Regions from separate parts of the Streptomyces sp. NPDC093111 genome, predicted to be linked through region 1. Evidence: riboswitches for the same ligand, from Rfam matches in the RefSeq annotation. Region 1 holds a riboswitch; each other region holds the start of a gene.

Region 1 (7,531 bases):
GAGGATCCTGGGACGCTCCGTGGTGCTCATGCATCCGAGTATCCACCCCTCCCAGGGGGGGTGCTCGTGCGCCCCTTCACAAGCTTGTCGGGGTGCTCTGCTACACTCCGCCGCCCACGTGACCCAGGTCATGGTCCAGCAAAGGAACCACGGGGTGCCGGTGGACGTTGTTCACCCCCTGTGAACTGGCCCGGAGAGCCTTACGCAACGCAGAACCATGGGGTGCGTTCACACGAAGGAAACATCGAGCGAAGTGGCCTCCGCACCTGCGAAAGGGCCCTGAGAACCCCCTCGAAGGGACCAAAGGCCCTCCTCGGGCGCCATCAGGGCCCTTTCTCTTGTGAAGAACTTCACGAACTTTCCCGACGGGGCGTCGCCCAGGGGGCCCTGTCAGGGCTCATAGGCACCCGCTATGCGACGGATAGCGCGATCCCATCGAGGATGTCGTGCTCGCTGACGACCACCTCGGCGGCTCCGGTGCGCTCCATGATCTCGGCGAGGACCAGCGCGCCGGCGACGATCACGTCGACCCGGCCGGGGTGGATCACCGGGATCGCGGCCCGCTCGTCGTGGGTGGAGGCGAGCAGCCGGGCGACCACCCGGTCGACCTGCGCGCGGGAGATCCGCGCGTGGTGGATCTTCGTGGAGTCGTACTCCGGGAGCCCGAGCGCGACGGCGGCGACGGTGGTCACCGAGCCGGCCAGGCCCACCAGGGTCTCGGCCTCGGCGATCGGCACGGTCTCGGCGGCCAGGTCCAGCGCGGCCCGCACGTCGGCGCGGATCGCGGCGATCTCCTCGGGGGCCGGCGGGTCGTGCCGCACGTGCCGCTCGGTGAGCCGGACGCAGCCGATGTCGACCGAGCGGGCGGCCTCGACGTGCCGGTTGCCGACGACGAACTCGGTGGAGCCGCCGCCGATGTCCACCACCAGGCGCCGGTCGGCGCCGTGCAGCTCGCCGGTGGCGCCGGTGAAGGAGAACTCCGCCTCCTGGTCGCCGGTGATGACCTCGGGCTCGACGCCCAGGATCGCCACGACCCCGTTCACGAAGTCGGCGCGGTTCTCGGCGTCGCGGGAGGCGGAGGTGGCGACGAAACGCAGCCGGTCGGCGCCCACCCCGAACTCCTCGATGACGGCCGCGTACGCGCGGCAGGCCGCGAAGGTCCGCTCCAGCGCCTCGGGGGCGAGCCGGCCGGTCCGGTCGACGCCCTGGCCGAGCCGGACGATCGTCATCCGCCGGTCGAGCTCGATCAGCTCGCCCGTCTCCGGGTGCACGTCGGCGACGAGGAGGCGGATGGAGTTGGTACCGCAGTCGATTCCGGCGACCCGGGTCACTCGGCGGACTCCTTCTCGTCGGCGCACGGCGTCACGCACGGGCCCTTCGCCCACCACTCGGGCAGCATCGCGAGGGCCTCGTCGCCGAAGGGGTTCACGCCCGGGCCGGCCGCCAGCGAGTGGCCGACGAGCACGTGCAGGCACTTGACCCGGTCCGGCATGCCGCCGGCGCTCGGGAAGCCCTCCAGGACCTCGATGGCGTCGCGGCGCGCGATGTAGTCCTCGTGCGCGGCCCGGTAGGCGGCGGCGAGCTCCGGGTCGGTGGCGAGCCGGGCCTGCATCTCCCTCATGACCCCGTTGGCCTCCAGGGTGCCGATGGCCGAGGCCGCCTTGGGGCAGGTCAGGTAGTACGTCGTGGGGAACGGGGTGCCGTCGGGGAGCCGCGGCGCGGTCTCGACGACGTCCGGGTTGCCGCACGGGCAGCGGTGCGCGATGGCACGCAGGCCGCGGGGCGGCCGGCCGAGCTGTGCCTCGAACGCCGCGATGTCCACGTCGGTCGGCTCGGTGCGTTCGGTCTGCGGAGGAGGCGTTTCCATGGTGGATCCTGGGGTTGGTCAGTGGCGGTCGGCGCTGTCCACGCCGTCCCACAGGTTGTCGTACCAGGGGCGGTCCGTCGCACCCTGGTCGGTGCGGGGCCGGTGCTCCGCGTCCGGGTCGTTCACGGTGAAGCCGGTCTCGCCGGGCATCAGGTAGTGCAGGTGCTCGCGGGCGAGCCGGCGCACATAGGCGGGGTCCTGGAGGCGGGCCTTCTCGTCCCGCAGCTCCTCGACCCGCTGGGCGGCCTCGGCGGACCGGCGCTGCTGGTCGTCGATCTCGCCCTGCTGGGAGACGTACTGCCGCATCGGGTAGGCGAGCGCCACCACGAGCGAGCAGACGACCAGCGCGAGGAAGGCCGCGCGGCCGGTGAGGCGGGAGCGGCGGGCCTGGCGGCGGGTCTGGGAGCGGTAGACACGGGCGGCGGTCTGCTCGCCGAGCAGCCTGATCCGGGTCGCGGTCGAGAACCGGTCCCGGTCCTTCACGGCCATGTCGTACGCCTCCCCTGTCGCTTCCGGCCCTCTTCACACGCACGTCCCCGCACACGGTACGGGACCGAGTGCGGGGACGTACGGATCAGAGCAGGTGTCAGCCCTTGAAGCGCGGGAAGGCGCTGCGGCCGGCGTAGACCGCGGCGTCGTCGAGGATCTCCTCGATGCGCAGCAGCTGGTTGTACTTGGCGACGCGCTCGGAGCGGGCCGGGGCGCCGGTCTTGATCTGGCCGCAGTTGGTGGCGACGGCGAGGTCGGCGATGGTGACGTCCTCGGTCTCGCCGGAGCGGTGCGACATCATGCACTTGAAGCCGCTGCGCTGGGCCAGCTCGACGGCGTCCAGGGTCTCGGTCAGCGAGCCGATCTGGTTGACCTTGACCAGGAGGGCGTTCGCGGAGCCCTCCTCGATGCCGCGGGCGAGGCGCTCCGGGTTGGTGACGAACAGGTCGTCGCCGACCAGCTGCACCTTGGCGCCCAGCTTGTCGGTGATGACCTTCCAGCCGGCCCAGTCGTCCTCGAACAGCGGGTCCTCGATGGAGACCAGCGGGTACGCGGAGACGAGCTCCTCGTAGTACTCGGTCATCTCGGCGGCCGAGCGGGACTTGCCCTCGAACTCGTACTTGCCGTCCTTGTAGAACTCGGAGGCGGCGCAGTCGAGCGCGAGCGCGATGTCCTTGCCCGGGACGTAGCCGGCCTGCTTGACGGCCTCCAGGATGAGGTCGAGCGCGGCGCGGTTGGACTCCAGGTTCGGGGCGAAGCCGCCCTCGTCGCCGAGGCCGGTGGACAGGCCCTTGTCCTTCAGGACCTTCTTGAGGGTGTGGTAGACCTCGGTGCCCCAGCGCAGGGCCTCGGAGAAGGACTCGGCGCCGATCGGCGCGATCATGAACTCCTGGATGTCCACGTTGGAGTCGGCGTGCGAGCCGCCGTTCAGGATGTTCATCATCGGAACGGGCAGCAGGTGCGCGTTCGGGCCGCCGAGGTAGCGGAAGAGCGGCAGGTCCGAGGCCTCGGACGCGGCGTGCGCGACGGCGAGGGAGACGCCGAGGATGGCGTTGGCGCCGAGCGAGGACTTGTCCGGGGTGGCGTCCAGGTCGAACATCGCCTGGTCGATCAGACGCTGCTCGGTGGCGTCGTAGCCGACGAGCTCCGGGCCGATCTGCTCGATGACCGCGAGGACGGCCTTCTCGACACCCTTGCCCTGGTAACGGTTGGGGTCACCGTCGCGGAGCTCAAGGGCCTCGAACGCACCGGTGGAGGCACCGGACGGCACGGCAGCACGACCGGTGCTGCCGTCGTCGAGGCCGACCTCGACCTCGACCGTGGGGTTGCCTCGGGAGTCCAGGATTTCCCGGGCTACGACGACGTCGATGGACGGCACGAGCATCTCCTTCTGGGATGTGACGCTGGTTGTGACGCATGCGGCAAGGTCTCGTTCGCCTTGCGACATGAGCCTAACCGGCTCCGGGCCTCCGGCCAGCCGGACGCCCGCCCCCTGGGACGAAAAAGGACCCAAGGGCACGTATCTGAGGACGAAAGACCCGTCACTACCGATCGGTAGGGGTCTGAACGGGGAAACCCCGGTCCGGAGCGCACGGGGGAAGGCGCTACGGACCGGGGTGGTCACCGCGGGTGGGTCGTCAGGCTCACTTGAGGTGGAGCTGCTGGCCCGGGTAGATCAGGTCGGCGTTGTCGACGACGTCCTTGTTCAGCTCGAACAGCTTGGCCCAGCCGCCCTTGACGCCGTGCGCCTGGGCGATCTTGCTGAGGGTGTCGCCGGCGACGACCTTGTACTCGCCGTCGCCCTTCTGCACCTTCTTGCCGGTCGGAGTGGTGACCGTCTTCTTGGAGACGGTCTTCTTCGACGTGGTCTTCGGCGCCTGGCGCTGCTCGCTGCGGGTCGTCGGCTGCTCGGTGGAGCGCTTCGACGAGGAGGAGCTGGAGGAGGAAGAGGAGGAGCTGGGGCTCGACGAGCTCGACGAGGCGGAGCCACCGTCGTACGCGGCGTTGGAGAGACCCACGCCACAGCTCGGCCACGCGCCCTTGCCCTGGCCGGCCAGGACCTTCTCGGCGATGGCGATCTGCTGCGACTTCGACGCCTGGTTGGCGGTCGCGGCGTAGGCGGTGCCGCCGTACGCGGCCCAGGTGGAGGCCGAGAACTGCAGGCCGCCGTAGTAACCGTTGCCGGTGTTGATGGACCAGTTGCCGCCGGACTCGCACGCGGCGACGGCGTCCCACTCGGAGGTGGTGGCGGCCGAGGCGGTGCCCGCGGTCATCAGCGGGGCGGCGACGGCGACACCGGTGACGCCGACGAGCGTGGCGACGCGGGTGGCCTTGGAGGGACGGCGGTGTTTGCCCTTGTTACCGGAAAACAGCATGGGAATTCTCCTCACCGACGCCTACGAGGTGAGCTGTCGGGTTCGGGCGAGTGAGTTGCCCGGCCGCGTGTCCTTGCACGCGGCTTCACCCCAAGCCGATCGTCGGCCGTCTGTCTCAACGGCCGGGGCCGGCACTTACCTTGGGTCCCCCGGTCCTGCCTTCGGCGCTTGCGCGACGACTTCCCGTCGGTCGGCGGCAGGATTCGGCGTACCGGTCGACGGGGCCCGCGGTGGCGAGCGGTGATGACCGTAGACATAGACCCGGGGGAAGTTCAAAGACCATCAACCCGGAAATATCGCCCCTACTTGCTCCCCCGGGAGGGGTGTTTGCGCAGGTGAGGGGCGACGCAAGCAAACTTTGCGGACGTGACACGCCAGTTCGGCAAGAGAGACCCATGTCTCACTTACTCATAACGGACATTCAGCAGCGAACTACTCCGCCGCCGCGACGGTTTCGGCCTTCAACTCAAGGCTCTGACCAGGGATGATGAGGTCCGGGTCGGCGCCGACCGTGTTCTTGTTGGCGTCATAGAGGGCGGCCCACCCGCCGGGCAGCGCGTTCTCCTGCGCAATGTCCGACAGGCTGTCACCCGGCTTGACGGTGTATTCGTCGGCCTTGCCCGAGTTGTCCGCCTTCTTCCCGGCGACCGCGCTCTCCGCCGAGCCCTTACCGCCGGTCACGTCACCCGTCGACCCGTCAGCCGGGGCCGCGTGACGCCCGGATTCAGGCGTGGTGTCCGAGTTGCCCGAATTCTCCGACGCGGCGTCACCGCGGTGCTTGCCCGTGCCGGGAGAGGCCGGGTCCGTCGCGTCGGGCGTACCGGGCGTCACCGGCGTACCGGGCGTGACGGAGCCGTCCGGCGTGCCCGGCGTCGCGGAGCCGTCGGGGGTGGCCGGGGTCGCGGGCGGGGTCGTGGCGGTGCCCGACGGGGTGGCCGGGGTCACCGGGGCGGCCGGGGTGGCCGGGGTCGTGGTGCTCGCCCCCGAGCCGGCCGGACGGCCGTCCGTCCGGTTGGACTCGGCGACCGGGCCCGTGGACGCCTTGGGCTTCGCGGCGGACCCCGGGGAGACGGCGGGCTTCCTGCCGTCGTTCTTCAGGCCGGCGATCGGGGCGCAGGTGGCCCACTGGGTGTCGCCCGCGGCGAGCGCCTTGTCGGCGATGGCGATCTGCTGCGCCCGGCTGGCGAGGTCGGGGCTCGGCGCGTACGCCAGGCCGCCGTGCTTCTCCCAGCTCTCCTGGGTGAACTGGAGACCGCCGTAGAGCCCGTTGCCGAAGTTGGCGCTCCACGCGCCGCCCGACTCGCATTCGGCGACCCGGTCCCAGGTCGGGGCGTCCGCCGCGGAGGCGGAGCCGGTGGCGAGCAACGGCAGGGCCAGGGCCGAGCCGGTGACACCCGCCGCGACGACGAGGGCGGGGGCCTGGCGGGGTCTGCGGTGTCGTCCGTTCCCGGAGCGCATACGGACTGCCTTTCGCGTGGCGGCTGAGATTCCGGTGAACGTAGCGGCATTCGAACGTGAGTCACAAGTCGATGCAGCGGAGATCACGCGAAGATCACATTCTTGACGCCCCGTCAGCTATGCGTCAGTCGCGCGGCCCTTTGTGGGAAGCGCTGAACTCCACCGGAAGCGTGCGCAGGCCACGCATGATCAGCCCGCCGCGCCACCGCAGTTCCTCCGGGTCGGCCCCAAGTCGCAGGTCCGGCAGGCGAGTCAGGAGCGTCGCCAGCGCCGTCTGCCCCTCCAGGCGCGCCAGCGGAGCCCCCAGACAGTAGTGGATGCCGTGCCCGTACCCGAGATGCTGGTTGTCGCGCCGCGCCAGATCCAGGGTGCCGGGCCGGTCGAACCTCTCCGGATCGCGGTCGGCGGCGGCCAGCACCACGAGAACGGGGTCGCCGGCCGGGATCTCCTGCCCGCCGATCGTCAGCGCCCGGGTGGCGAACCGCCAGGTCGCCATCTCCACCGGACCGTCGTACCGCAGCAGCTCCTCGACGCCCGTCTCCAGGAGTCCGGTCTCGCCCGCCGCGATCGACTCCTGGAGCCGCGCCCGCTGCTCCGGGTGGCGCAGCAGCGCGTACACGCCGTTGCCGATGAGGTTGACCGTGGTCTCGAAGCCCGCGAAGAGAAGGATGAAGGCCATCGCGGCGGCCTCGTTCTCGGTCAGGTGCTCGCCGTGGTCGGAGGCCCTGATGAGCCCGGAGATCAGGTCGTCCCCCGGGGCCTCGCGCTTCTTGTGGATCAGTTCGAGCAGATAGCCGCGCATCTTCTTCACCGAGCGCGCCACCCCGCCGCGCGGCCCGCCGCCGTGCCGGATCATCATCCCGGCCCAGTCCCGGAAGTCGTCCTGGTCCTCCTCGGGCACGCCGAGCAGGTCGCAGATCGCGTAGATGGGGAGCGGGAAGGCGAACTCGTGGATGAGGTCCGCGCTCCCCTTCTCCGCGAAGCCGTCGATCAGCCGGTCCGTGAGCTCCTGCACGCGCGGCGCGAACTCCGCCACCCGGCGCGGGGTGAACGCCTTCGACACCAGCCGCCGCAGCCGGGTGTGGTCCGGCGGGTCGATGTTGAGCAGGTGGGTCATCAGCTCGGCCTTGCGCTCGCCCGGGATGCCCGTCTTGCCCTTGGCGTGCGCCGGCTCGTCGTGGTGCGCCGGGTTCTTCGACAGCCGCTGGTCGGCGAGCGCCTGCCGGGCGTCCGCGTACCGGGTCACCAGCCAGGCCTCCACCCCGCTGGGCAGCTTCGCCCGGTGCACCGGCGCGTGCTCGCGCAGCCAGGCGTAGGCGGGGTACGGATCGGTGGCGAACTC
Region 2 (7,531 bases), on a different contig from region 1:
GCCCTTCGCGGACTTCCCGGCCGAGCTCGCCCGCTTCGAGGAGCTGGGCTGGCTGGACGGGGACGCGCCCGGCGGGCTGCTCCGGCTCTCCCCGGAGGGCCTCGCGCACTCGGACGGGCTCGGCCCCGAGCTGTTCTCCCCGGCGGTGCGGGCGGCGATGGCCGCGTACGAGGCGAAGTAGCGGGGCCCGGCATGGATCTGACCCTGCTGTACCGGGGCCCGCTGGCCTCCTGCGACTACGACTGCCCGTACTGCCCGTTCGCCAAGCGCCGCGACAGCCGCGCGGCCCTCACGGCCGACCGGGCGGCCCTGGAACGCTTCGCGGGCTGGGCGGCGGAACGGCGGGAGGACCGGCTGCGCGTCCTGTTCACCCCGTGGGGCGAGGGCCTGACGCGGTCCTGGTACCGGCGCGCGCTGGTCGAGCTCTCCCGGCTGCCGCACGTGGAGCGGGTGGCGATCCAGACCAACCTGAGCTGCCGTACGGAGTGGCTCGACGAGGCCGACCCGGACACGGTGGCCCTCTGGTGCACCTACCACCCGGGCCAGACCCCGTACGAGCGGTTCCTCGGCAAGTGCCACGCGCTCGCCGGGCGCGGCATCCGCTTCAGCGTGGGGATCGTCGGCCTGCCGGAGCACCTGGCCGCCGCGCGCCGGCTGCGCGCCGAGCTGCCGGCCGGCGTCTACCTGTGGGTGAACGCGGCCGAGGGCCACGCGTACACCGACGAGGAGGCCGAGGACTGGACGCTCCTCGACCCCCTCTTCCCGTACAGCCGGCATCCGCACCGCTCGGCCGGGCTGCCGTGCCGCACCGGCGAGTCGGTCGTCTCGGTGGACGGCGACGGGACGGTGCGGCGCTGCCACTTCGTCAGGGCCGAACTGGGCAACCTGTACGACGGCTCGTACCGGGCCGCGCTGCGCCCGCGGCCCTGTCCGCTCGCCGTCTGCGACTGCCACATCGGCTACGTCCACCTGGAGACGCTGCCGCTGTACGACGTGTTCGCCGGCGGTGTCCTGGAGCGGATACCGGCCGGCCTGCCGGGGGCGCCTAGAGGGGCATGAGGTCGGGGCGCTTGGCCTCGACGTGGTCCCCGGAGCTCTCGCCGCGCAGGCGGCGCCCGATCCAGGGGACCAGGTACTCCTTCGCCCAGTGGATGTCGTCCTTGCGGACCTCCAGGGTGCCGCGCGGAGGCCGCGGCGGCCACGGCTGGTCCGGGTCGGCCGGCACCGGCAGACCGAGGACCTGGGCGGCGCGCAGCGCGACCCGGGTGTGCCCCTCGGCCGACAGGTGGAGCCGGTCGTCGTCCCAGGCCCGTCGGTCCTGGACCGACTTCAGCGACCACAGGTCGAGCACCGGGCAGTCGTAGCGGTCGGCGATGCTCCGGACGTGGGCGGTGTAGGTGGCGATCTTCCCGCGCAGGTGCTTCAGGACGGGTACGTCGCGCGTGTCGAAGCCGGTCGTCACCATGACGGTGCCCACGGCGGAGGTCAGGTCGGCGACCGCGCGCTCGAAGCGCTCGGCCACGTCGTCGGGGTCGGTGCCGGGGCGGATGATGTCGTTGCCGCCGGCGCAGAAGGTCACCAGGTCGGGGGCGAGCTCCTTCGCCCGCGGGACCTGCTCCGCGACGATCTGGTCGAGAAGGCGCCCCCGCACCGCCAGGTTGGCGTAGCGGAAGGCGTCGTTCTCCGGCAGCTGGTCGGCGAGCAGGACCGCGAACCGGTCCGCCCATCCGACGTACGTCCCGTCGGGGCCGGGGTCGCCGACGCCCTCCGTGAAGCTGTCACCGATCGCCGCGTACGACCCGAATGCGTTCTTGTCTCTTGTTCTCGAATCGTCTGCCACGGGAACACATCTTTCCCTTATGGATGTGACCTACGCGACCGTAAGGAGGGGTTGACGGCGGGTGACATATGCCACCGATAAAGATTCCGCCAAGCCGGAATACACCACGGGCCCGGCACGTGGGTGCCGGGCCCGCGGGGTGAACCCGTGGAGTTCGCGGGGTCAGCCTCCTCAGATGCTGACGCCGTGCTGGCGCAGGACGGCCAGCGGGTCGATGTCGGAGCCGTACTCCGGCCCGGTGCGCATCTCGAAGTGCAGGTGGGGTCCGGTGACGTTGCCGGTCGCGCCGGAGAGGCCGATCTGCTGGCCGCCGCTGACCGTCTGGCCGGCGGAGACGGAGAGCGAGGAGAGGTGGCCGTACTGCGAGAAGGTGCCGTCGGCGTGCTGGATGACGACCTGGTTGCCGTACGCGCCGCCCCAGCCGGCCGAGTAGACGGTGCCCGGTCCGACCGCGCGGACGGTGGTGCCGGTGGAGGCGATGAAGTCGACACCGGTGTGGTAGCCGGAGGACCACATCGAGCCGGAGGCCCGGTACGGGGTGGAGACGGCGCCGCCGGCGATGGGGGTGACCCAGCCGGAGGAGGAGGTCTGCCCGGCCGAGGAGGACGCGGCGGAGGAAGAGGAAGAGGTCGACGCGGAGGACGACGAGTCCGTCGAGGCGGCGGCCGAGGAACGCGCGTCGCCACGGGAGGCGCGGGTGCCGTCGCCGGCGCTCTGCGCGGTGCGCTCGGGGGCGGCGGCCTTCGGCGCCTGGGCCTTGGCGGTGCTCTTGGCGCCGAGGGTGAGCTTCATGCCGGGGAGGATCAGCGAGGGGTTCTCGCCGACGACCTGGCGGTTGTCGCGGTAGAGCTTCTGCCAGCCGCCGGCCAGGTGGTGCTCACCGGCGATCTTGGACAGGTAGTCGCCTCGGACGACGGTGTACGCCTTGGGGGCGGCGGCGGGCGCGGCGGCCGGGGCCTGGGCGGGGGCCGCGGCGGCGACGGCCTGCGGGGCCTTCGCGACCGGGGCGGCCTGCTCGGCGGCGTGCGCGCCGGTCGCGCCGATGAGCGGCAGGGCGACGACGGCGCCACCGGTGCCGGCGGCGACGAACCCGCGGGTGATCGGGTTGACCTTGGGACGGCGGTGCTTACCCTTCGCGGGCATGGTGAATTCCTCTCCGTCGCCTGCGAGGTGAGCTGTCGGGTTCGGACTGGAGATGTCCGGCCGCGCTCACGCGCGGCTTCACCCCGAGCCGTCCTTGTTCGAGGGATCGGCGTAGTACCTGGGTCCCCCGCTCCTGCCTTGTACGGGTGGTGTGCGGATTCCGGGCGGCGGCAGGATTAGGCGGTCCGTCCGGATTGAGCGCGACGCTAGACGAGGCGGGTGGGCGGGAACAAGCCACCGATTTTCCGACAGTGACTCAGGCGCGATTTCCGGCCGGAATTACGGTCACCCTGCGTGGATGACGGTCCCTCGATTTCCCTTTCCGGAAGGGAATTTGGAAAAGACGATCAGGCACGGTCCGTCACGTCTATGACCCTGCTCACGCACCGGATCTCATCTCCCCCGGTATCAGGGCGCGTTACCCCTAACGGTTCAATTCGGGCAGAACGCCCATTCCAGCCCGAGGGGGTGCGGTCGGGGCTCCTCACCTGGATGATTGCCTCAGGAACCCATCGCGAGACCAGGAGCATCCGTGACGCAGACGACGACCGAACCCGAGCTGACCGGCGTTCGCAACTTCCGCGACCTCGGCGGGCTGCCGACGGTGGACGGACGGAGCGTGCGCGCCGGACGCCTCTTCCGCAGCGGCCATCTGGCGCACGCCACGGCGGAGGACGCGACGTTTCTCGCCACCCTCGCCTTGCACACCGTCTTCGACTTCCGCAACGAGGCCGACCGGCGCATGGAGGGGGCGGACGTGGAGCTGCCCGGCGTGCGGAACGTGAACATACCCCTCAACGACCCCGCCGACGGAAAGGAGTTCTGGAAGCTGGTGCGCTCGGGCGACCTGACGCAGCTGCGCGAGATCCTGGGCGACGGCAAGGCCGCGGCCCGGATGTCCGAGTCGTACCAGAAGATGATCGTGGAGCGGACGGCCGACCACAGCCGCATCCTGCACGCGATGGCCGAGGAGAGCGTCCCGGCCCTGATGCACTGTGCCGCCGGCAAGGACCGCGCCGGTCTGTCCATCGCGATCACGCTGCTCGCCCTCGGCGTCGAGCGCGAGGCGATCGAGGCGGACTACGTGAAGTCGAACGAGCCGCACCGCCGGTACAAGGTGCAGCGCAGCTCCACCGCCGAGGACGCCATGACGCCCGAGGTGATGGAGCTGCTGAGCCCGCTCTTCGACGCGCGGGTGGAGTACCTGCGGGCCGCCTTCACGACCATCGAGGAGACCTGGGGCTCGGTCGACGCCTACCTGACGGAGGGCCTGGGGCTCGCCCCGGAGACCCGGGAGCGGCTGCGCGAGCGGCTGCTCGTCGAGGCGTAGCCCGCGCGCGCCCTCCCGGTCGCTACTGCCCGCCGCCCATCGCGAACAGCAGGTAGAGGAAGCCGGCGAAGAGGTGCCCGGCGATCAGGTAGGCGAAGAGGCGGAGCACCAGCCCCTTGGGGAACTTGCCGTTGCCACGCTCTTCGCCGGTGTCCGGTACGGAGTTCTGGGACATGTCGGTCCTTTCCACGGTCGGGGGACTCGGAGGGTCAGCGCCGGTGCGGGGTTCCGTCACCGAGGCACAGCTCGGCGACGGGACTCTGCATCAGGGTGTGGACGAAGAGCAGCTCGGCCCCGGCCCGGGTGGCGGCGCCGATGCGGTGCGGGGTGAGCGAGTCGAAGTGCGCGCTGTCCCCGGGATCGAGGACGTGCACCGCGTCGCCGAGGGCGAGCCGCACGCGGCCCTCCAGGACGTGGATCCACTCCTCGCCGGGGTGGACCCGCACGATGTCGGCGCGGGTGGCGTAGGGCACGTGCACGCGCAGGCACTGCAGGGCGCGCCCGGCGCCGCCGGCCTGGCGGTAGATCCAGCCGTCGGCCTCGACCGGTTCGGAGCGCCCGGCCCGGACGACCGGGTCGTGCTCGGGCGGGGTCTCGCCCAGCAGCTCGGAGACCGTCGTACCGTAGATACGGGACAGGGCGAGCAGCATCGGCAGCGAGGGCTGCCGGTTCCCCGTCTCCAGGCGGGACAGGTGGGCGGGCGAGAGCCCGGCCCGCTGGGCGGCGGCCTCCAGGGTGAGCCCGCGGCGGCGGCGCAGGGCCCGCAGCTGCGGGGCGACGTCCGGCAGGACGTCGGGCGCGCCGGGGGCGGCAGGGTCCGGGGAGGATTCCCCGGAGACGTGGTCCATGCGTCCATTCCGCCAGGTTCGTGCCTCTGAGGCAAGTTTCTTGCCCCAGAGGCAAAAGACCGGAGCTCCGGCCCTCCCCCGGGTGCCCTCCGCGGCGGTCAGCGCTGCGCGACCGCCTGTTTGACCAGCGTCTTCCCGAAGTCCCACATCAGTCCGCCGCCGCCGTGGGCGTCGTCCATGACCGCCGTGAAGGCGGTCACGAAGCGGTCCACGTCCGCCTCGTCGACGACGAGCGGCGGGATCAGCTTGATCACTTCCAGGTGGTCGCCCGACACCTGGGTGAGGATCCGGTGCCGCTGGAGCAGCGGGACCACGACCATCTGGGCGAAGAGGCCCTTGCGGGCCGCCTGGAGCATCGTCCAGCGGCTGCGCAGCCCCAGGGAGGACGGGCGGCCGAACTCGATGCCGATCATCAGCCCGCGGCCCCGGACCTCCTTGAGCAGCTCGTAGCGCGGCACGAGCTCCCGCAGCCGCGAGCCCAGCAGGTCGCCGATCCGCCGGACGTGGGCGACGGTGCCCTCCGTCTCCATGACCGACAGCACCGCGAGCCCGGCCGCCATGGCCTGCGCGTTGGCCCCGAAGCTGGCCGAGTGAACCAGGACCCGGTCCATCGACGAGTAGACCTTCTTGAAGATCCAGTCCTTGCCGAGGGTGGCGCCGACCGGCACGTAGCCGCCGGAGAGCGCCTTGGCGACGCAGACCAGGTCCGGCTCGACCCCTTCCTCGTGCTGGTACGCGTAGAAGTCGCCGGTCCGGCCGAGGCCGGTCTGCACCTCGTCGGCGATCAGCAGCGCGCCGTGCCGGTGCAACAGCTCCTGGGCGGCGCGGAGGAAGCCCGGCGGGGACTCCAGGACGCCCTTGCCCTGGATCGGCTCCACGACGAACGCGGCCACGTCCCCCTTTCCCAGCTCCCGCTCCAGGGCGTCGAGGTCGCCGAGGCCGATCGCGGTGTCCGGCAGCAGCGGGCCGAAGCCGTCCCGGAAGCCGTCCTCGCCGTTGACCGAGAGCGAGCCCGTGGTCAGCCCGTGGAAGGCGTGGGAGCAGTAGAGGACCCTCGGCCGCCCGGTGGCGCGGCGGGCGAACTTGAGGGCGGTCTCCACGGCCTCGGTGCCGCTGTTGCCGAAGAAGACCCGGTCGAGGTGGGGGCTGTGGGCCAGCAGCCGCTCGGCGAGCAGGCCGGGCAGCGGCTGGCAGTCGAAGCGGGTGAGGTCGGCGAGCTGGGCGTCGAGGACGTCGTGCAGCGCCTTGCGGACGACGGGGTGGTGCCGGCCCAGGCCCATGACGCCGAAGCCGGCCAGCATGTCCAGGTAGTCCGCCCCGTCGGCGTCCCAGAAGTGGGCACCCTCGGCCCGCTCGTACACCTTGTCGAAACCGAGGGTGTGGAGCATGCGCGGGAGCTGGTGGTTGAGGTGCCGGGCGTGCAGCTCGTACCGCTCGCCGCCGCGCTCGGCGAGCAGCGCCCGCAGGTCGAAGTCGCCCGTCACGGCCGGCTCACCCGTTGTTCCCGTGGACGGTCTCCCGTACCGCGCGCAGCGACTCCTTGAGCGAGCCCATGGTGGCGAGGACGGCGGTGGGCTCGTAGCCGCAGTGCGCCATGCAGTTGGCGCAGCGGGGGTCCTTGCCGCGGCCGTACGCGTCCCAGTCGGTCTCCTCGATGAGCTCGCGGTACGTGGGGACGTAGCCGTCGCTCATCAGATAGCAGGGGCGCTGCCACCCGAAGAGCGAGTAGTTCGGGATCGCCCACGCGGTGCAGGGGAAATCGGCCTTGCCCTCCAGGAAATCGAGGAAGAGCGGCGAGTGGTTGAGCCGCCAGCGGCGCCGGTTTCCGCCTGCGAATGCCTTCTTGAAGAGTTCCCTGGTCTGCTCGACGCCCAGGAAGTGCTCCTGGTCGGGCGCCTTTTCGTAGGCATACGCGGGCGAGATCATCATTTCGTCGACCTGGAGGTCGTCGTTGAGGAAGTTCAGCACCTCGATGATGGTCTGCGGGGTGTCGGTGTTGAAGAACGTGGAATTGGTGGTGACCCGGAAGCCGCGCCGCTTGGCCTCCTTGATCGCCGCCACCGCCTCGTCGAACACACCCTCCTTGGCGACCGACTCGTCGTGCCGCTCGCGCAGTCCGTCGATGTGGACGGCGAAGGCGAAGTACGGGGAGGGGGTGAAGTCCTCCAGCTTCTTGCGCAGCAGCATCGCGTTGGTGCAGAGGAAGACGTACTTGCGCTTGGCGACCAACTGGCGCACGATCTCGTGGATCTGAGGGTGCATCAGCGGTTCGCCGCCGGCGATGGAGACCATCGGCGCGCCGGACTCCAGGACGGCGCCGACCGCCTGGGCGACCGGCATGCGCTGCTTGAGCACGCCCGCCGGATGCTG
Region 3 (7,531 bases), on a different contig from region 1:
AGTCGACGGTGTCCTCGTCGATGGACTCCGTCATGAGGAGCGCGGCCGGCGCCATCCGCGACTCCGTGTACCGCATGGCGGCCGGCGGGTCGTCGTTGCCGAGGGAGCCGAAGTTGCCGTGGCCGTCGACCAGGGGGAGGCGCATGGAGAAGGGCTGCGCCATGCGCACCATCGCGTCGTAGATCGACGCGTCGCCGTGGGGGTGCAGCTTGCCCATGACCTCGCCGACGACGCGGGCGCACTTGACGAACCCGCGCTCCGGTCGCAGGCCCATCTCGCCCATCTGGTAGACGATCCGGCGCTGCACGGGCTTCATGCCGTCGCGGGCGTCGGGCAGCGCGCGGGAGTAGATCACCGAGTACGCGTACTCGAGGAACGAGCCCTGCATCTCGTCGACTACGTCGATGTCAAGGATTCGCTCTTCGAACGCGTCGTCCGGCGGCGGTGTCTTCGTGCTGCGGCGGGCCATCGCGGCTGCGGCTCCTTCACCAACAAGGTTGATCTGACGCGGACCATTGTGGACCGTCCCACTGACAAGCGGGACCGCGACCCGGGTCTGACGACCTGCGGGGTCACCTGCGCGCCCCGGTCACGACCCGGAAGAGGGACGTCGGGACGGGACGGGAACTTCGCGAGGTGTCGGCGCGCTTGCATACAGTGGCAGGACTTTTCCACATCGCGATCGAAGGGACGTACATGCCCATGGGTCACACGGCCACGGCCGAGGCCGGCTCCGGCGGCCTGACAGCGACCGAGCACCGGCTGGCCAACGGCCTGCGCGTGGTGCTCTCGGAGGACCACCTGACCCCGGTCGCCGCGGTCTGCCTCTGGTACGACGTCGGCTCGCGCCACGAGGTCGCGGGCCGCACCGGTCTCGCCCACCTCTTCGAGCACCTGATGTTCCAGGGCTCGAAGCAGGTCCACGGGAACGGCCACTTCGAGCTGGTGCAGGGCGCCGGCGGCTCGCTCAACGGCACCACCAGCTTCGAGCGCACCAACTACTTCGAGACCATGCCGGCCCACCAGCTGGAGCTCGCGCTCTGGCTGGAGGCCGACCGCATGGGCTCGCTGCTCGCCGCCCTGGACGACGAGTCCATGGAGAACCAGCGCGACGTCGTCAAGAACGAGCGCCGCCAGCGGTACGACAACGTGCCCTACGGCACCGCCTTCGAGCGCCTCACGGCCCTCGCGTACCCCGAGGGCCACCCGTACCACCACACCCCGATCGGCTCCATGGCCGACCTGGACGCCGCCACCCTGGAGGACGCGCGGAACTTCTTCCGCACGTACTACGCGCCGAACAACGCGGTGCTCTCGGTCGTCGGCGACATCGACCCCGAGAAGACGCTCGCCTGGGTCGAGAAGTACTTCGGCTCCATCCCGGGGCACGACGGCAAGCCCGAGCCGCGCTCCGGCGAGCTGCCCGAGGTGATCGGCGAGCAGCTGCGCGAGGTCATCGAGGAGGAGGTCCCGGCCCGTGCGCTGATGGCCGCCTACCGGCTGCCGCACGACGGCACGCGCGCGTGCGACGCCGCCGACCTGGCCCTCACGATCCTCGGCGGCGGCGAGTCCTCCCGTCTCCACAACCGGCTGGTCCGCCGCGACCGCACCGCCGTCGCGGCGGGCTTCGGGCTGCTGCGGCTGGCCGGCGCGCCCTCGCTGGGCTGGCTGGACGTCAAGACCTCCGGCGGCGTCGAGGTGCCGCAGATCGAGTCGGCCGTCGACGACGAGCTGGCCCGCTTCGCCGCCGAGGGCCCGACGCCCGAGGAGATGGAGCGCGCGCAGGCGCAGTTGGAGCGCGAGTGGCTCGACCGCCTCGGCACGGTCGCGGGCCGCGCCGACGAACTGTGCCGGTTCGCGGTGCTGTTCGGCGACCCGCAGCTCGCGCTGACCGCCGTGCACAGGGTCCTCGACATCAGCGCCGAGGAGGTGCAGGAGGTCGCCAAGGCCACGCTGCGCCCGGACAACCGCGCCGTGCTGGTCTACGAACCGGTGGGCGCCGACGCCGACAGCGACGAGGAAGAGGGAGCGGACCAGTGACCGACACGGCCGCGTCTTTGACGAGCATGACCTTCCATCCGCAGCCCCAGCCGGGCGAGGCCAAGCCCTGGGCCTTCCCCGCCCCGGAACGCGGCGCCCTGGACAACGGGCTGACCGTGCTGCGCTGCCACCGCCCCGGCCAGCAGGTGGTGGCCGTCGAGATCTCCCTCGACGCGCCGCTGGACGCCGAGCCCGAGGGCCTGGACGGCGTGGCCACGATCATGGCCCGTGCCCTGTCCGAGGGCACCGACCAGCACTCCGCCGAGGAGTTCGCCGCCGAACTGGAGCGCTGCGGCGCCACCCTCGACGCGGCGGCCGACCACCCGGGCGTACGGGTCTCCCTGGAGGTCCCGGTCTCCCGGCTCCCCAAGGCGCTCGGCCTGCTCTCCGAGGCGCTGATCGCCCCGGCGTTCGACGAGTCCGAGGTCGAGCGGCTGGTGCGCAACCGGCTGGATGAGATCCCGCACGAGTCGGCCAACCCGGCCCGCCGCGCGGCCAAGCAGCTCTCCAAGGAGCTGTTCCCGGCCTCCGCGCGCGTCTCCCGGCCGCGTCAGGGCACCGAGGAGACCGTCGCCGCGATCGACGCCACCGCGGTCCGCGCCTTCTTCGACGCGCACGTGCGGCCCGCCACGGCCACCGCCGTGGTCGTCGGCGACCTCACCGACGTCGACCTCGACAAGGTGCTCGCCGAGACGCTGGGCGCCTGGACGGGCACCGCGGCCGACCGGCGGCGCATGCCGGCCTTCTCGGCCGACGACACCGGCCGGGTCGTCATCGTGGACCGCCCCGGCGCCGTCCAGACGCAGCTGCTCATCGGCCGCGTCGGCGCCGACCGCCACGACCGCGTGTGGCCGGCCCAGGTGCTCGGCACGTACTGCCTCGGCGGCACCCTCACCTCCCGTCTGGACCGCGTCCTGCGTGAGGAGAAGGGCTACACGTACGGCGTGCGCTCCTTCGGCCAGGTGCTGCGCTCCGACAGCGAGGGCAACGGGGCGTCGCTGCTCGCCATCAGCGGCTCGGTCGACACCCCGAACACGGGCCCGGCACTTGACGACCTGTGGAAGGTGCTGCGCACCCTCGCCGCCGACGGTCTGACGGACGCCGAGCGCGATGTGGCCGTGCAGAACCTGGTGGGCGTCGCGCCGCTCAAGTACGAGACGGCGGCCTCCGTCGCGGGCACGCTCGCCGACCAGGTCGAGCAGCACCTCGCGGACGACTACCAGGCACAGTTGTACGCGCGGCTCGCCGAGACCGGCACCGTGGAGGCGACCGCGGCCGTGGTCAACGCCTTCCCGGTGGACCGGCTCGTCACCGTGCTCGTCGGTGACGCGGCGCAGATCGAGGAGCTGGTGCGCGCCCTCGGCATCGGTGAAGTGACGGTCGTGACCGGCTGATTGAGCCGCTGTCACACCGACTCGGGGACCCCGACGACCTGGTTCGTCGGGGTCCTCCCGTTTGTCCGTATTGTTGAGAAGTGTGGTCTTCTGCCCTGTGGCATGTCTTACAAAAAGGCGTGTCTGTTTGGCGATTGACAGAAGATCGGCCTAGCTTCGATCCGACTGTTCGTCCGTAGTACGACGCCGCATCCGCGGCAACGGGCAGTCATCGCCGAGTCCCCGTAAGGCGCGAGCCTGGGGAGCCGGGGACCCAACGCAGTCCCTGGGGTGAATCGGACGCCTTCGCTCAGCGAGCGGAGGGGCCCGTAGGAGACCTTCCTGCTCCGAACCCGTCAGCTAACCCGGTAGGCGAGAGGGAAGGAAAGGATCAGCCACTACATGGCGTTCACCCGTGCCACCGGGAAGCATCGTGGACCGAGCCGTCTGGCGCGCCGCGGAGTGGGCATCGCCGGTGTGGCGACCCTCGCGACCACCGGCGTCATCGGCACCCTGGCCTCCCCGGCGTTCGCCGCCGACACGGAGCCCGTCTCCCCCGAGGACACCGGCCTCACCCAGGTGATCACCGCCGAGTCCCTCGCCGACCGGGTCGACGCCCAGGCCGCCGCCCAGGAGAAGGAGGCGGTCGAGACCGCCGCCCGGGCCAAGGCCGCCGCCGAGGCGAAGCGCAAGGCCGAGGCCCGTGCCAAGGAGCTCCGCGCCGCCAAGGAGCGCGCCGCCCGTGAGGCCGAGCGCAAGCGCCTGAGCTCCTTCCAGCTCCCCGTCTCCGGCTCGTACGTGAGCACCGGCTACAAGACCGGCGGCTCGCTCTGGTCCTCCGGCCACCACTCCGGCATCGACTTCCACGCCTCCTACGGCTCGCAGGTCGTCTCCGTGGGCTCGGGCACCGTCGTCGAGGCCGGCTGGGGCGGCGCCTACGGCAACAACATCGTCATCAAGATGAACGACGGCACGTACACCCAGTACGGTCACCTCTCCTCGATCGGCGTCTCCGTCGGCCAGACGGTCACCCCCGGCGAGCAGATCGGCATCTCCGGCTCCTCCGGCAACTCGACCGGCCCGCACCTCCACTTCGAGGCCCGCACGAGCGCCGAGTACGGATCGGACATCAACCCGATCACCTACCTCCGTGCCCGCGGGGTCCACGTCTGACGTGTGAATTCTGTGAAGAAGCCCCGGCTCGAACGAGCCGGGGCTTCTTTTTTGTGGCCGAATTACCGGGCGGCATCGGAAATTCCGACGTCCTGCAATAGAGTTCGCGAGAGTCGCGGGACGGGCGCCACTCGACGGGGTTTCGCGCGGATCACATTACGGAGGTCGGCCATGCGTGTTCCCGCGCACTCGGTATGCACGGCGATCCGGGACGACATCGTCTCCGGCGTCTTCGAGCGGGGCGCCCGGCTGACCGAGGAGCAACTCGCCCGCCGCTACGGCGTCTCCCGCGTCCCGGTCCGCGAGGCACTGCGCACCCTGGAGTCCGAGGGCTTCGTGGTCACCCGCCGGCACGCCGGCGCCCATGTCGCCGAGCCCACCGAGCAGGAGGCGGCCGACCTGCTCGACGTCCGGACCCTCCTGGAGCCGCTGGGGGCCGCCCGCGCCGCCCAGCGCCGCACCGAGGCGCACCTCAAGGTGCTGCGCGGGCTGGTCAGGCTGGGGCAGGAGCGGGCCAGGCGCGGCCAGGGCGACGACCTGGGCTCCCTCGGCGCCTGGTTCCACGAGACGCTGGCCCAGGCGTCCGGCAGCCCGCCGCTCACCGCGCTCCTCACCCAGCTGCGGCACAAGATCGCGTGGATGTACGCGGTCGAGCCCGCCGAGCGGCCCGTGGAGGCATGGGCCGAGCACGGCGCCATCGTCGACGCCGTCGCGCGCGGGGACGCCGAACGGGCCCGCGCCCTGACCGCCCTGCACGTGGAGCGCGCCCTGCCGCTGCACCGGCCGCGCCGTCCGGAGCGGGCGCGTGTGAGGGTTTCGCAACATGTCGTCAACACCGCGGGTCCGCGGAATTAACACCGACGCCGTATACAAGGGGAAGGAAATGCGGACGGCCGATCGGTTCGGGCCGCCCTATTCCGGATTCCTGATGCGCGCTGCCCGGTTCCGTAAAGGAAAAGCGGCCGGCCGTAATGCAGAAAAGGCCGCGCCCGCCGGAATTCCGGCAGGTGCGGCCCTTCGCGATCCGTCGTCGGGGAGGAGACGGGTCAGACGGTCTCGGGGAGCTCCTCGAGACCCTCGGCGACCAGCTTCGCGAGGCGGTCGAGCGCGGCCTCGGCGCCATCGGCGTCCGAAGCGAGCACGATCTCCTCGCCGCCCTGGGCACCCAGGCCGAGCACCGCGAGCATGGACGCGGCGTTGACCGGGTTGCCGTCGGCCTTGGCGATCGTCACGGGGACGCCGGCGGCCGTGGCGGCACGGACGAAGATGGAGGCGGGGCGGGCGTGCAGGCCCTCGGCCCAGCCGACGTTGACGCGGCGCTCAGCCATGGTGGTTGCCCTTCAACTTTCAGCGGTTGTCTAGACCAGTCTCTCACGGGCGGCGTCGTGCTCGTACCGACCTTCGGCCCCTTTGGGGGCGGCCGTTAGGCCCTCCCTACCTTGCACGGCGGGCACCCGCCGCGCGACCGGTGCCGCTGTCGGACCCCGGCCGTACGCTTGCCCCATGCAGAGCGCGTCGGAACAGTCCGAACAGCCGGAACACGCGTATCCCGACCACTGGGAAGCGGACGTGGTCCTCCGTGACGGCGGCACCGCGCGCATCCGGCCCATCACCACCGACGACGCCGAGCGGCTGGTCAGCTTCTACGAGCAGGTCTCGGACGAGTCGAAGTACTACCGCTTCTTCGCGCCGTACCCCCGGCTGTCCGCCAAGGACGTGCACCGCTTCACCCACCACGACTTCGTCGACCGGGTGGGGCTCGCCGCCACGGTGGGCGGGGACTTCATCGCCACCGTGCGCTACGACCGCATCAACGCCCTGGGCCGCCCCGCCTCCGCCCCGGCCGACGAGGCCGAGGTCGCCTTCCTCGTCCAGGACGCCCACCAGGGGCGCGGGGTCGCGTCCGCGCTCCTGGAGCACGTCGCGGCCGTCGCGCGGGAGCGGGGCATCCGGCGGTTCGTCGCCGAGGTGCTGCCCGCCAACACCAAGATGATCAAGGTGTTCACGGACGCCGGCTACACCCAGAAGCGCAGCTTCGAGGACGGCTCCGTCCGCCTCCACCTCGACCTGGAGCCCACCGACCGCTCCCTCGCCGTCCAGCGCGCCCGCGAACAGCGCGCCGAGGCCCGGTCCGTGCAGCGCCTCCTCGCGCCCGGCTCGGTCGCCGTGGTCGGCGTGGGCCGCGCCCCCGGCGGAGTCGGCAGGGCCGTGCTCCGCAACCTCCTCGCCGCCGGCTACACCGGGCGGGTCCACGCCGTGAACAGCGCCCTGGGGGAGGGGCGGCACGAACTGGAGGGCGTTCCCGCCTTCCGGAGCGTCGCCGCCATCGGCGAGCACGTCGACCTCGCCGTCCTCGCCGTCCCGGCCGAGCGGGTCCCCGAGGCCGTCGCCGACTGCGGCGAGCACGGGGTGCGGGGCCTCGTCGTCCTCTCCGCCGGATACGCGGAGAGCGGGCCCGAGGGCCGCGAGCGCCAGCGCGCGCTGGTGCGCCAGGCCCGCTCGTACGGCATGCGGATCATCGGCCCCAACGCCTTCGGGATCATCAATACGGCCGAGTCCGTCCGGCTGAACGCCTCGCTGGCCCCCCAGATGCCGGCCGCCGGCCGCATCGGGCTCTTCACCCAGTCCGGCGCCATCGGCATCGCCCTCCTCGCCGGGCTGCACCGGCGCGGCGCCGGGCTCTCCACCTTCCTCTCCGCGGGCAACCGGGCGGACGTCTCCGGCAACGACCTCCTCCAGCACTGGTACGACGACCCGGCGACCGACGTCGTCCTCCTCTACCTGGAGTCGATCGGCAACCCCCGGAAGTTCACCCGGCTCGCCCGCCGCACCGCCGCCGTCAAGCCGGTCGTGGTCGTCAAGGGCGCCCGGCACAGCGGCAGCGCCCCGCCCGGCCACCGCGTCCCCGTCACCCGCATCCCGCACGCCACCGTCTCCGAGCTGCT
Region 4 (7,531 bases), on a different contig from region 1:
CGCCAGACGCGAGACCGTCATCGTCTTCGCCCTGAGCCTGGCCGCCATGGTCGTGTCGATGATGCAGACCCTGCCGGTCCCGATCCTCGGCCTGATCCGCAGCGACCTCGGCGTCTCCACGGCCGAGGTGAGCTGGGTGACCACCGCCACGCTGCTCTCCGCCGCCGTGTTCACGCCGCTGCTCGGCCGCTTCGGCGACCAGCACGGCAAGAAGCCCACCCTGGTGGCGGTGCTCGGCGTCATGGTCGTCGGCTCCGTGGTCGCCGCCCTGGCGACCTCGCTGCCCCTGCTGATCCTGGGCCGGGTGCTCCAGGGCGCGGCGACGGCGATCTTCCCGCTCGCCCTGTCCGTCCTGCGCGAGGAGGTCCGGCCGCAGAAGCTGCCGGGCGCCATGTCGCTGGTCAGCGGCACCCTCGCGTTCGGCAGCGGCCTGGCGCTCGTCGCCACCGGCCTGCTGACCTCCGGCCCGGACGCCGACTACCGCGACGCCTTCTGGATGGCCACCGGCTTCGCCGCGCTCGCCCTGCTCGGCGTCCTGTTCCTGGTCCCGGCGACCCGCCACAAGACCGGCGGGCGCACCGACTTCCTCGGCGCCCTGGCCCTCGGCGTCACCCTGCTGCTGCTCCTGCTGCCCATCTCGCAGGGCCACGAGTGGGGCTGGACCTCCGCCCGTACGCTGGGCAGCTTCGCGGGCGCGGCCGTCATGACGGGCGTCTGGGTCCTGGTCGAGCTGAAGGTGCGCGAGCCGCTGGTCGACATGCGCATGTTCGTGCACCGGCCGGTGCTCATGGCCAACCTGGCCGGCATCCTCGTCGGCTTCGGCATGTTCGCGAACTTCCTGGGCGTCTCGTACCTCGTCCAGATGCCCCAGGCACTCACCGGGTACGGGTTCGACGCGTCGATCCTGCGCGCCTCGGTGCAGTTCCTGCTGCCCGGCGCGATCGTGTCGCTGCTCGCCTCCCCCGTCGGCGGCCAGTTGGTCCGTCACCGCGGGCCGCGCACGGCGCTGGTCCTGGCCGCCGCGCTCGGCGCCGTGGGCTTCGGCTGGCTCGCCCTGGACCACGGCCACACCGCCTCGGTGATCGGCGCCGGTGTGATCGTCGGCGCGGCCGTCAGCTTCGGGTACGCGGCCATGCCCGCCGTCATCATGGCGAGCGTCCCGCACCACCAGAGCGGCATAGCCAACGGCATCAACTCCATCTCGCGCTCCACCGGCAGCGCGATCGGCAGTGCCGTCGTCACCACGATCCTGGCCTCGAAGACCGTGGAGCACCTGCCGGCGGGGGTGCCGCCGCTGCCCGCGGAGTCCGGCTTCACCCTCACCTTCTGGATCGGGGCGGCGGCCTTCGCCCTCGTCGCCGTGATCGCCCGCTTCGGCCTGCGCGCCGCCCAGGGGCCCCGCGCCACGGCGACGCCGGCGCCCGCCGCCGAGCAGTCGGCCGAACCCGCCGCCGCCTGACCCGGCCCGACCTGCCCAGCCCGCCCGGCCCGCCCGTCGTATCCTCGGCGCGGCGGGCCCGGGTGGTCCCGGCGCGAGGACGGAAGAGGTCGGACAAGGTGGCGGACAGCAGCAGGGCCGGGTCGGCGGCCAAGGAAGCCGGATCGGGCCCGCTCGGAGCGCGGGCGCGCGAGGCCGTCCTGCAGCGCATCGTCGACCGGCGGTACGAGCAGGGCGCCCGGCTCGTCGAGCGGGAGGTCGCCGAGGAGCTCGGCATGTCGCGCGTACCGGTCCGCGAGGCGCTCCGCGCCCTCGTCGCCGAGGGGCTGCTCGAACTGCTCCCGCACAGCGGGGTGCGCGTACGGCGCCTGGAGCGCGCCGACGTGGAGCACCTGTACGAGGTGTGGGAGCCCCTGGCCGTCCAGGCCTCCCGGCTCGCGGCCGGAGTCGCGGCCGCCGGTGACGCCGAGGGGCTGACCGCGCTGGAGGCGACGCTCCACCAGGCCGAGTCGGCGGCGGCCGAGGCCGAGGGGGCGCGGGAGGTCGCCGCGCACACGGCCTTCCACGAGGGTGTCGTCGCGATGGCCGGCAATCCGCTGCTCGCGCGCATGATGGAGCAGCTGAGCTGGCAGCTGCGGCTGCTCTTCGGGCTCCGCGAGGAGCCCGCGCAGATGCGGGCCCAGCACGCCGAGATGTTCCGGCACATCGCGGCGGGCGACGCGGAGGCCGCCGGGGCCTGCACGCTGCTGCACGTGCGGGACAGCAGGGCGGTCGCCCTGCGCTCCCTCTTCGGCGACGCCTGAACGGCGACAGCCGACGCCCGTCGTCAACCACCGTCGACCACCGATGACCACCGATGACCACCGACGACAGTCACGGACTTTGTATACCAAGAGCGGGGTCCGACTCTAGCCCCCTCCCCCTCCACGCCCTGAATCGGCTCCCATCTGGGATTTCACGGGCCTCCGGCACTCCACCCTTGTTCGGCGCACATTTGATTGGTATACAAAATCGGGGAGCCGTTGGTCCCCTCCCCAAGGAGTCCCCATGCAGCCGTCCTCCCCCTCCCCCGCGCTCTCCCGTCGCACGGTGCTGGCCGCCACCGGCGCCGCCGCCCTCGCCGGTACGGCGGCCACTGTGGGCGCCGCAGCCCCCGCCACGGCCGCGCCCGTAGAAGCCGGGGCCGCCACCGGCGCGGCAGCCGGGCGGCAGCGCGACAGGGCGGTGGTCTTCCGCGATGTGCGCGTCTTCGGCGCGGCCAGGGCGACGGACCTCGTGGTCGTCGACGGGCGCGTCTCGGACGGCCCCGCCCCGCGGGGCGCGAAGGTCGTCGACGGCGGGGGCCGGATCGCGCTTCCTTCGCTGGTGGACGCGCACATCCACCCCGACAAGACGACCTGGGGCGGGTCCTGGGTGTCGCGGCGCCCCGCGAGCGGCATCGCCGACTACGTCGCGCAGGACGTGGAGCTGTTCCGCAGCCAGCGCCGGCCGGTCGCCGAGCGCGCGTACGGCCTGATGTCCCACGCCGTCGCCCGGGGCACCCGGGCGATGCGCGCCCACGCCGACGTGGCCCCGGCGTACGGCCTGGCCGGCGTGCAGGGCGTCGCCGACGCGCGGGCGCGGCTGCGGCACGCGCTCGACGTGCAGATCGTCGCCTTCCCGCAGCACGGCGTCATCCGCACCCCGGGGACCGCGAAGCTGCTGGAGGACGCGGCCCGCCAGGGGCTCGTGGACATGATCGGCGGCATCGACCCGATCGGCTTCGACCAGGCCCTCGACGAGCAGCTCGACCTGGTCTTCGGCATCGCGGACCGGCACGGCGTGGGCGTGGACATCCACCTGCACGACCGCGGCGAGAAGGGCATCAAGGCGATGCGCGGGATCATCGAGCGCACCCGCGCCCTGTCGCTCGCGGGCAGGGTCACCGTCAGCCACGTCTTCTGCCTGCCCGCCCTGTCCGACCGCGAGCTGGGCGCGATCGCCGCCGATCTGGGCGCCCAGGACATCGCCCTCACGACCGTCGCGCCCTCCGACTCGCTGGTCCTGCCGATCGCCCGGCTCCGCGAGCACGGCGTACGGGTCGGCCTCGGCTCCGACGGCGTGCGGGACTCCTGGAGCCCGTTCGGCAACGCGGACATGATGCACCGCGCCCACCTGCTCGGCTGGGTCACGGACGTCCGCCTCGACGACGAGCTGACCGACTGCTACGGCGTCGCCGCGCACGGCGGCGCGGACGTCATGGGCCTGCCGCACGCCGACCTCCGGCCCGGCGCGCCGGCCGACTTCGTCCTCGTGCGGGGCGAGTGCCTGCCCCAGGTCGTGGTGGACATGCCGCGCCGGGACCTGGTCGTGCACGGCGGTGTCGTGGTGGCCCGCGACGGGGAGTTCCTCGCCTGAGCGGCGGGCCGCGGGCTGCGGGCCGCAGGCCCTAGCCGTACCGCTGCCTAGCCGGCCAGTGAGGCGTACCGGATACCGGTGAGCTCCTCGGACGCGGTCCACAGGCGCTCGCCGGAGGTGTCGTCGAGGGTCCAGCCGGCCCGCCAGGAACGGGTGGGCGGGCCGCGCCAGCCCAGCTTGGGGCCGATGAAGGCGTCGGGGCGCACGCCGGGGGCGGTGGCGGCGTACAGGGTGGGCAGCGCGCCGCCGGTGGCGGGCTGGGCGATGATCCGGTTGCCCAGTTCCATCAGGCGCGCGGCGGTCTTGCGGCCCTCCTGTCGGGGGCCGGCCGTCTGCAGGTTGGTGGCGGCGTAGCCGGGGTGGGCGGCGGCCGCGACGATCCCGGAGCCGGCGGCGGCCAGGCGGCGGGAGAGTTCGTGGACGAAGAGGAGGTTGGCCGTCTTGGACCGCCCGTAGGCGATCCAGCGCCGGTAGCCGCGTTCGGCGTTGAGGTCGGTGTGGTCCAGGTCGGCGAGCGCGTGGAAGCCGCTGGAGAGGCTGACGATCCGGGCGTCCGGGGTGCGCAGCAGCTGGGGCATGAGCAGCCCGGTGAGCGCGAAGTGGCCGAGGTGGTTCACGCCGAACTGGGTTTCGAAGCCGTCGGCGGTGCGGCCGTGGGGCAGGGCCATCACGCCCGCGTTGTTGACGAGCAGGTCGAGTCGCTCGTCGGCTTCGGCGCGGGCGGCGGCGAAGGCGCGCACGGAGGCGAGGTCGCCGAGGTCGAGCGGTGCGAACGCGGCGGAGGCGTGCGGGACCTCGTCGCGCAGCCGGGACAGGGCGGCCTCGCCGCGGGTGCGGCTGCGGCAGGCGAGGACGACGTGGGCCCCGGCGCGGGCCAGCTCGCGGGCGGTGACGTATCCGATGCCGCTGTTGGCTCCGGTGACCACCGCCGTGCGCCCTCCCTGGGAGGGGATGTTCCGCGCGTTCCAGCCCGTCATCTCCGATGGCTCCTTCCGGCCGTGGTGCCCCCATGCTGCCGCTACCGAGGGTAACGACAATCATAGGGACACCTCGGCGAAGCGCCTCGGCCGGGAGAGCTCGCGCGGTGCCGTCAGTAGGCGCTGTTGACGTTGTCGATCGAGCCGTAGCGGTCGGCCGCGTAGTTGCAGGCGGCGGTGATGTTGGCGACCGGGTCGTACAGGTCGAAGGGGGTGCCGGCGACGTGGTAGGCCCGGAAGGTGGGCTCGATCACCTGGAGCAGGCCCTTGGACGGGGTGCCGGCGAGGGCGTTGGAGTCCCAGTTGTTGATGGCCAGCGGGTTGCCCGAGGACTCGCGCATGATGTTGCGGTGGATGCCGTCGTAGGTGCCAGGGATGCCGTTCTTGGCCATGATGGCGAGCGACTCGCGGATCCAGCCGTCCAGGTCGTTCGAGTACGAGATGGCGGCGGCGGAGGAGACGGCGGGCGCCTGGGCCGCGGCCTGGACCACGGCGGGCGAGGCGGCGGACGCCTGACGGGCGACCGCCGGGAGCGCGGCGGCGGCGCCGGTCGCGGCGGCCGGACGCGCCGCCGCCGGGCGCGCGGCGTTGTCGGTGCCCTTGGCGTTCCCGGTGTCGAGGGCGAGTCGCAGGCCGGGACGGATGAGGCTCGGGTCCGCGCCGACGGCGGCGCGGTTGTCGCGGTAGATCGTCTTCCAGCCGCCGCTCACGTGGTGCTTCCGGGCGATTTTCGAGAGCGAGTCGCCGGCGACCACGGAATAGCGCACGAGACCGTTCGTCTTCACCGTCTGGGCCACGGCCTTTTCGACTGCGACGGATGTGACGGACGCGACGTTCGCCACCGAGTGGACGGCCCTCGGGGCGCTCGGGGTCTGGGCCGACGCGCCGGTGGCCGCGGCGAGCGGCAGGGCGAGTGCGGCGCTGCCGGTGATGCCGACGACGGCCAGCCCTCGGGCGAGCGGGGTGGTCGTGCGGCGGCGGTGCTTCCCGGTTCCACGCATGGCGCATTCCTCTCCTTCGCCTGCGAGGTGAGCTGTCGGGTTCGAGCAGGAGCTGCCCGGCCGCGCTGGCGCGCGGCTTCACCCCGAGCCGCCCCGGAGACCGGGACGGCGGAGAACCTGGGTCCCCCGCTCCTGCCGTACGGGTGAGTGAGTGCGGTGCCCGGGCGGCGGCAGGATTCGGCGTTCCGTCCGGATGACGGGTGACCGTAGGCGAAGGCGAACGGCGAGAACAAGCGCCTGATTCGCAAAAGCAAGCAGATCTTTTACGGGGCGGAAATGGATCAATCGACGCGTCGTGATCCTTTTCCCCAACTCGTTCCCGGGGGTTCGCGCATGACGCCACGACAGCATTCCGGGAGAATGCCCGACCGTGACTCAGATCACCAGGCCCTACTTAATAGGACATGTCCGAATCCAATGGATTTGAGAACTTAGCCTCGATCCTCCGTGACGGTCCGTCGGTTCCTTCGGCGGGCCGTTTCGGCTGTTCGGACTGGTGGCAGCCGGGCTGATGGCCCGGCTGTCGCGTCGGGTGGGCGTCGGTGATCACGCCGGTCCAGGGCAGTGGCGGGCGAACCGCACCGCTGTGCCGGCCGGCTTCCGCACGTGCTCGCGCACGCCGGCCCGAGCGGTCAGTCGGCGGCCGGGAACAGGGGTGGCGGGGGCAGCCCCTTTGGCGTGTGTCACGATCTCCCCCGACCTGTGGGGGGTGTTGCTGAATGGCGCAGGACATTGCGCTGCGGCCGGTGGTGGATCCGGCCCTCGAAGGCGCGGAGCGCGCGCTGCTGGAGAAGTCCGCCGACGGACTCTTCCCAGCCACGCTGCCGCTGCCCGAGGATCCGGGGCTGGGCGGCCGTACCAAGGCGGACATCTGGACGGCCCTGGGGGTCTCCGCGGTGTGCGCGCTCCTGCCGGTGACGATCCTGTGGGCGCTGATCGGCGTGTGGCCCGGCCTGGCCGTCGGGCTCGCGGCGCAGGCGGGGCTGATCTGGGTCGGGGTCCAGTTCGGGTTCGAGGCGTTCGTCCTGACCGTCGTGGGCGTGCACCTGCTGGCCTGGCTGCTGATCGTCGTCCTCGGCTGCGGGACCGACGAGCGGCAGCGGGTGGCCCGGCTGCGCCACGGCCGCTACTACCTGGCCGAGGACTTCGGCGACGACTCCCTGCGCGAGCTGCTGGGCCACTCGCCGCTGCGCCGGATGGAACGCGCCCAGGCCGCCGTGACGGCGGTACTCCAGTCGCAGGTCGACCGGGAAGGGCTGCTGGACGACATCGCCAACGACGTGACGCTGCCGGCCCAACAGTACGAGATCGCCCAGCGCCTGGCCGAGCTGACCCGGCTGGCGCGGAGGGTGCGCACCGCTGCCGGGGACGCCTCCGGCTCGCGGGTGGAGGAGGTGCTGCGGACTCAGCGGCAGGCGCTGCGGCTGTCGTCGAGCGCGCTGGAGGAGCGGGTGGAGGCGCTGGAGCGGTACGCCGAGAACACCCGCGCGGCGGACGCGGCGTACCGCGAGTGGGAGGCCGTACGAGAGCTGGAGCAACTCGGCGAGGACATGCACGAGCTGGTGGTGAACACGGTGCGGGACGAGCTGGCCGTCGCCGAGATCGAGGGGCTCGCCGACCGGTCCCGGTTCCAGGACCTGCACCGGATGCTGGACGAGGCGCGGGAGGCGGGGCTGCTGGCCACGCGGTTCGCCGACGAGCCGGCCGACCGCCGGTCC

What was found. Region 1 has a riboswitch for cyclic di-AMP ahead of AB0Q96_RS13515 (transglycosylase family protein). Riboswitches for the same ligand answer to the same signal wherever they lie in the genome.
Positions count from the first base shown of each region.
Region 2: another riboswitch for cyclic di-AMP. It lies ahead of AB0Q96_RS11240 (LysM peptidoglycan-binding domain-containing M23 family metallopeptidase); the one in region 1 lies ahead of AB0Q96_RS13515 (transglycosylase family protein).
Region 3: another riboswitch for cyclic di-AMP. It lies ahead of AB0Q96_RS19095 (M23 family metallopeptidase); the one in region 1 lies ahead of AB0Q96_RS13515 (transglycosylase family protein).
Region 4: another riboswitch for cyclic di-AMP. It lies ahead of AB0Q96_RS24340 (LysM peptidoglycan-binding domain-containing protein); the one in region 1 lies ahead of AB0Q96_RS13515 (transglycosylase family protein).

Region 1 covers NZ_JBFBNW010000007.1:43,654-51,184, forward strand. Annotated here, with positions in the region: gene AB0Q96_RS13490 (NAD(P)/FAD-dependent oxidoreductase) at 1-30, opposite strand, end outside; gene AB0Q96_RS13495 (Ppx/GppA phosphatase family protein) at 411-1,331, opposite strand; gene AB0Q96_RS13500 (DUF501 domain-containing protein) at 1,328-1,867, opposite strand; gene AB0Q96_RS13505 (septum formation initiator family protein) at 1,886-2,356, opposite strand; gene eno (phosphopyruvate hydratase) at 2,454-3,740, opposite strand; gene AB0Q96_RS13515 (transglycosylase family protein) at 4,000-4,731, opposite strand; cyclic di-AMP (ydaO/yuaA leader) riboswitch at 4,735-4,908, opposite strand; gene AB0Q96_RS13520 (transglycosylase family protein) at 5,164-6,189, opposite strand; gene AB0Q96_RS13525 (cytochrome P450) at 6,314-7,531, opposite strand, start outside.
Region 2 covers NZ_JBFBNW010000005.1:405,844-413,374, reverse strand. Annotated here, with positions in the region: gene AB0Q96_RS11255 (STM4012 family radical SAM protein) at 1-181, shown strand, start outside; gene AB0Q96_RS11250 (STM4011 family radical SAM protein) at 193-1,059, shown strand; gene AB0Q96_RS11245 (SGNH/GDSL hydrolase family protein) at 1,046-1,840, opposite strand; gene AB0Q96_RS11240 (LysM peptidoglycan-binding domain-containing M23 family metallopeptidase) at 2,012-2,983, opposite strand; cyclic di-AMP (ydaO/yuaA leader) riboswitch at 2,988-3,142, opposite strand; gene AB0Q96_RS11235 (tyrosine-protein phosphatase) at 3,516-4,313, shown strand; gene AB0Q96_RS11230 (DUF6126 family protein) at 4,336-4,488, opposite strand; gene AB0Q96_RS11225 (helix-turn-helix domain-containing protein) at 4,523-5,161, opposite strand; gene AB0Q96_RS11220 (aspartate aminotransferase family protein) at 5,260-6,645, opposite strand; gene hpnH (adenosyl-hopene transferase HpnH) at 6,653-7,531, opposite strand, start outside.
Region 3 covers NZ_JBFBNW010000010.1:119,840-127,370, forward strand. Annotated here, with positions in the region: gene AB0Q96_RS19080 (DNA topoisomerase IV subunit A) at 1-469, opposite strand, end outside; gene AB0Q96_RS19085 (pitrilysin family protein) at 697-2,040, shown strand; gene AB0Q96_RS19090 (pitrilysin family protein) at 2,067-3,434, shown strand; cyclic di-AMP (ydaO/yuaA leader) riboswitch at 3,637-3,803, shown strand; gene AB0Q96_RS19095 (M23 family metallopeptidase) at 3,816-4,586, shown strand; gene AB0Q96_RS19100 (GntR family transcriptional regulator) at 4,758-5,441, shown strand; gene AB0Q96_RS19105 (HPr family phosphocarrier protein) at 5,633-5,914, opposite strand; gene AB0Q96_RS19110 (GNAT family N-acetyltransferase) at 6,090-7,531, shown strand, end outside.
Region 4 covers NZ_JBFBNW010000013.1:295,208-302,738, forward strand. Annotated here, with positions in the region: gene AB0Q96_RS24320 (MFS transporter) at 1-1,459, shown strand, start outside; gene AB0Q96_RS24325 (GntR family transcriptional regulator) at 1,558-2,241, shown strand; gene AB0Q96_RS24330 (amidohydrolase) at 2,486-3,835, shown strand; gene AB0Q96_RS24335 (oxidoreductase) at 3,883-4,812, opposite strand; gene AB0Q96_RS24340 (LysM peptidoglycan-binding domain-containing protein) at 4,926-5,813, opposite strand; cyclic di-AMP (ydaO/yuaA leader) riboswitch at 5,818-5,973, opposite strand; gene AB0Q96_RS24345 (hypothetical protein) at 6,533-7,531, shown strand, end outside.